Regions from separate parts of the Nocardioides bigeumensis genome, predicted to be linked through region 2. Evidence: predicted binding sites of a transcription regulator. Region 2 holds the regulator's gene; the other holds the start of a gene.

Region 1 (2,393 bases), on a different contig from region 2:
CGTCCCGGCGAACGCGACCAACTTCGCCATCCTGGCGAACTTCTTGAGCGACAACTCGGCGAACCTGTCGTTCGACGTGACGGTGACGTACCACTTCGAGGACTGCGACGGCGACGCCTCAGGCCAGAAGCAGGTCACCTTCACGGTTCCGGCCACGCCGCCGGACTGCGGTTGCCCGCCGGTCCTCTGACCGGGAGCTAGACCGGCTCGACGAGCAGCGCGATCCCGGACCCGGCCCGACGGGTCAGGACCAGGGTCGCGCTGCTCGCTCCGGACAGCGCGAGGCGTCTGCGCAGGGAAGCCGGGTCTACCCGGACTCCGCGCTTCTTGATCGACAACACGCCGATGTCGCGCGCCCGCAGGGCGGCCTTCAGCTGCTTCTCCCGGAATGGCAGTTCCTCGACAACCCGGTACGCACGCGCGAAGGGTGACCGGAACCCCATGTCCGACGTCACGTACGCGATGTGTGCGTCGAGGAGGCCGCCCTGCACCCCGGCGGCCACCGCCGTGACCAACCGGGCGCGGATGACGGCGCCGTCGGGTTCGTAGAGGAACTCTCCTAGCTCACGGACCGGGCGACGCTGCCCGTCGTAGGGGTCGTCCTCCTCGGTGAGGGTGGCCAGCCCACCGGGACCGATGACGGTCGCCCGGCGGCCTACCGTCGCCAGCGCGGGGCTCCAGAGCGCCGCCTCCTTGACCTCGCCGGCGACGCTGACCCACTCCGCCTCTGTGCCCCCGGGGACCAGCGCGTGCGGGATGCCGGGCGCGACCTTCACCACCGCCCGGGCGCCGGGCCGCTCGAGCAGCTGCGCCACGAACGGCCATGGCGGGGTCCAGCCCTCGGCGTCCATGACGCGTCCGCTGCCCGACCGCCGGGCGGGGTCGGCGAAGGCCGCGCCGAACGGCGAGAGGTCGAGCGTGGTGGCGTCGGCGACGCCCACCGCTCCTTCCAGGCCGAGCGCGGCGAGGTTGGCCTCCGCGATCGCCACCCGCACCGGGTCGAGGTCCACGCCGACCGCGGTCAGCCCGGCACGCGCCAGCGCCACCAGGTCGCCGCCGATACCGCAGCCCAGGTCGACGACCGAAGCGACGTCGGCGGCGACCAGGCGAGCGGCGCGGTGGTCGGCGACCCGGGGCCGGGTCGCCTGCTCGAGGCCGTCGGGGGTGAAGTACATGCGCACGGCGTCCGCGCCGAACTTGTCCACGCCCCGCGCACGCAGCGTCTCCTGCGTCATCGCCGCCGCGGCCTGCTCAGCCGTGGCGGAGGGTGCCGCGCTGCGCAGGGCCGCCATGGCCGCGACCGGGTCGCCCGGGTGCCCGGCGTGGATCCGGCCGGCCTCGGACAACAGACCCTGGCCCTGGGGGGTCAGCAGCCAGCGAAATGTCTCGAGGTCCACGGGCGCATCCTTGCAGTGGTTCCCGCAGGGTTCTCGACGCTGCCCGAGCAACCGGGGGCGCTGGCACTCCCCGGAGGTGAGTGCTAAGTTCTGTCTTGGCACTCTCGACCCGAGTGTGCCAGCGCTTGCGATCGGCGTACGACCCCCGCGACGGCGTCCGCCACTCCGCAGGCACAAACGTCCGGGGGCCCCGCCCTGATGGGGCCTCCGATTCCTTCACCATCATCGTCCAACGAACAATGAAACATGGAGGTCGACTCGTGTCGGTCAACATCAAGCCCCTCGAGGACCGCCTCGTCGTGAAGCCGCTCGACGCCGAGCAGACCACGGCCTCCGGCCTGGTCATCCCGGACACCGCCAAGGAGAAGCCCCAGGAGGGCGAGGTCCTGGCGATCGGTCCGGGTCGGATCGACGACAACGGCAACCGCGTCCCGCTGGACGTCGCCGTGGGCGACAAGGTCATCTACAGCAAGTACGGCGGCACCGAGGTCAAGTACTCCGGCGAGGAGTACCTCATCCTCTCGGCACGCGACGTTCTCGCCGTAGTTTCCTGATCCCATCCGCCCGGACGTCATACGGACGGAGCCGTAGACGGCTCGCGTCGTATGACGTCCGGGCGGTTCAGCGTTCCTAAGGAGCAACCCAAGTGCCCAAGATCCTGGAGTTCGACGAGTCCGCCCGCAGGGCGCTCGAGCGGGGCGTCGACGCCCTCGCCAATGCCGTCAAGGTGACGCTCGGCCCCAAGGGCCGCTACGTCGTCCTCGACAAGAAGTGGGGCGCCCCCACGATCACCAACGACGGCGTGACCGTCGCGCGTGAGATCGAGCTCGACAACCCCTTCGAGAACCTCGGTGCGCAGCTCACCAAGGAGGTCGCCACCAAGACCAACGACGTCGCGGGTGACGGCACCACCACGGCCACCGTGCTCGCCCAGGCGATGGTCCACGAGGGCCTGCGCGCCGTCGCGGCCGGCGCCAACCCGATGGGTCTCAAGCG
Region 2 (2,393 bases):
AGCCCGGGGACGCCGCGACCGCGCAGGACCTTCTCGCTGCCCGACTGGGTGCCGGCCTTCACCTCGAGCTCGAACGTGGTCTCCAGCCCCGATCCGGCCCCTTGGTCGAGGTCGGCCTCGAGCGTGGGCAGGGTGAGGGTCGTGCCGAGCGCGGCGGCGGTCATCGGCAGGCTGACCGAGCAGTGCAGGTCGCTGCCGTGCCTGGTGAACACGTCGTGCTGCGCCACGTGGATCTCGACGTAGATGTCACCGGCGGGGCCGCCGCCCGGGCCGACCTCCCCCTCGCCGCTGAGCTGCACGCGGGTGCCGTTGTCGACACCGGCGGGAATCTTGACGTTGAGGTTGCGGCGCGAGCGCACCCGGCCGTCGCCCGAGCACTCACGACACGGCTCGGGGATGATCGCGCCGAACCCGCGGCACGCGGCGCAGGGCCGCAGCGTGCGGATCTCGCCCAGGAACGACCGTTGGACGTGGGCGACCTCGCCGGCGCCGCGGCAGGTCTCGCAGGGGACGGGATGCGTCCCGGGCGCGGTGCCCTCGCCACGACAGGTCGTGCAGACCACCGCGGTGTCGACCTTGAGCTCCCTGGTGACCCCGAAGGCCGCCTCGGCGAGGGTCACCTCGATGCGGACCAGCGCGTCCTGACCTCGACGGACGCGAGGACGGGGCCCTCGGCCCGCGCCCGTGCCGCCCGCGGCCGCGCCGCCGAAGAAGGCGTCCATGATGTCGGTGAAGGAGAAGCCGGCGCCCTGACCCCCGAAGCCCCCCATGAAGGCGTCGCCGCCACGATCGAACGCTGCACGCTTCTGCGGGTCGGACAGCACTTCGTACGCCGCTGTGACGTCCTTGAAGCGCTCCTGCGTCGCAGGGTCGGGGTTCACGTCGGGGTGGAGCTGCCGGGCCAGCTTGCGGTAGGCCTTCTTGATGGCGTCGGCGTCGGCGTCACGCGGCACGCCGAGCAGCTCGTACGGGTCCTGGCTCACCTGTGTCCTTCGGTGTCTGTGTCCTTGGTGGTCAAACTGGTGTCTTCGGTGATCGAGCTCGTCGAGCTCCGCTCACGCCTCGTCGAGGATCCGCGAGACGTAGCGCGCGACGGCACGCACCGCCGCCATCGTCCCGGGGTAGTCCATGCGGGTCGGGCCCACGATGCCCAGCGTCGCCAGCGCATGCTCGCTCGGCCCGTAGCCGGTCGCCACCACGCTGGTGGAGGCGAGCTCCTGGTAGGGCCCCTCGTGGCCGATGCGGACCGTCACGGTGCCGCCGCCCGTCGCTTCCCCGAGCAGCTTGAGCAGCACGACGTGCTCCTCGAGCGCCTCGAGGAGGGGGCGTACGGCGGTGTCGAAGCTGTCGCCGTACCTGGCCAGGTTGGCCGTGCCGCCCACGACGACCCGCTCCTCGGAGCGGTGGTCGCTCATCGCCTCCACGAGCGCAATCACCACGGCGGCCGTCGTCGCCGACGCGGGCCCGTCCGGGCCGGGGTCGAGGGCGTGCAGCGCGTTGGCCGCGTCGGGCAACCGCGCACCGACGGCGGCGTGCAGGAGACCCGAGCGCAGCCGGGCCAGGTCCTCGTCCCCGACGGGGGTCTCGACCTCCACCAGGCGCTGCTCGACGCGACCGGTGCTGAGGATCAGCACCACCAGCAGCCGGGTCGGCGTGAGCGCCACCAGCTCCACGTGGCGCACCGTGGACGCCGACAGCGTGGGGTACTGCATCACCGCCACCTGACGGGTCAGCTGCGAGAGCAGCCGCACCGAGCGCTGCACCACGTCGTCGAGGTCGACGGCGCCGTCGAGCAGCGTCGCGATCGCGCGCTTCTCCGCGACCGACATGGGCTTGACGGTGGTCAGTCGGTCGACGAAGAGGCGGTAGCCCTTGTCGGTCGGCACCCGCCCCGCCGAGGTGTGCGGCTGGGTGATGAAGCCCTCTTCCTCGAGGGCGGCCATGTCGTTGCGGACGGTGGCCGGCGAGACTCCGAGCCCGTGCCGCTCCACGAGCGCCTTGGAGCCCACCGGCTCCTCGGTCGCGACGTAGTCCTCGACGATCGCGCGCAGGACGGCGAGCTTGCGGTCCTCGACCACGCGCCCACCCCCTCTCACGTCTCTGGTCAGACGTCTCTGGCACTCCGGACTGACGAGTGCCAGCGTACTAGGACGCGGAGGCGAGCCACCCCTTCGTGAGGCGGGCCACGTCGGCGGGTCGCTCGAGCGCCGGCAGGTGCGCGACGTCGTCCCAGTGCTCGTGACGCGCCCCGCGGACGCCCGCCAGCACCGCGGCGGCGGCCTCCCCCACCGCGGTGAGGTCGTGCCCGCCGGTCAGCACGAGAGTCGGTACGTCGAGCTCGTGCAGCCGGTCGAGCGGCTCCGGGTCCGGCTCGGCCTCCTCGATCTCGTCCC

What was found. The regulator HrcA, encoded in region 2, represses chaperone genes, less so after heat shock. The targets are predictions, from matches to a motif close to TTGGCACTCGNNNNNNNCGAGTGCCAA.
Region 1: the regulator HrcA is predicted to act here: its motif matches at 1,458-1,484, upstream of groES (co-chaperone GroES).

Annotation. Positions count from the first base shown of each region.
Region 1 is NZ_BAAAQQ010000003.1:79,241-81,633, reverse strand. It holds gene ABD295_RS06165 (hypothetical protein) at 1-190, shown strand, start outside; gene ABD295_RS06160 (class I SAM-dependent methyltransferase) at 198-1,397, opposite strand; gene groES (co-chaperone GroES) at 1,658-1,951, shown strand; gene groL (chaperonin GroEL) at 2,044-2,393, shown strand, end outside.
Region 2 is NZ_BAAAQQ010000011.1:81,517-83,909, forward strand. It holds gene dnaJ (molecular chaperone DnaJ) at 1-983, opposite strand, end outside; gene hrcA (heat-inducible transcriptional repressor HrcA) at 1,056-2,078, opposite strand; gene ABD295_RS09505 (alpha/beta fold hydrolase) at 2,146-2,393, opposite strand, start outside.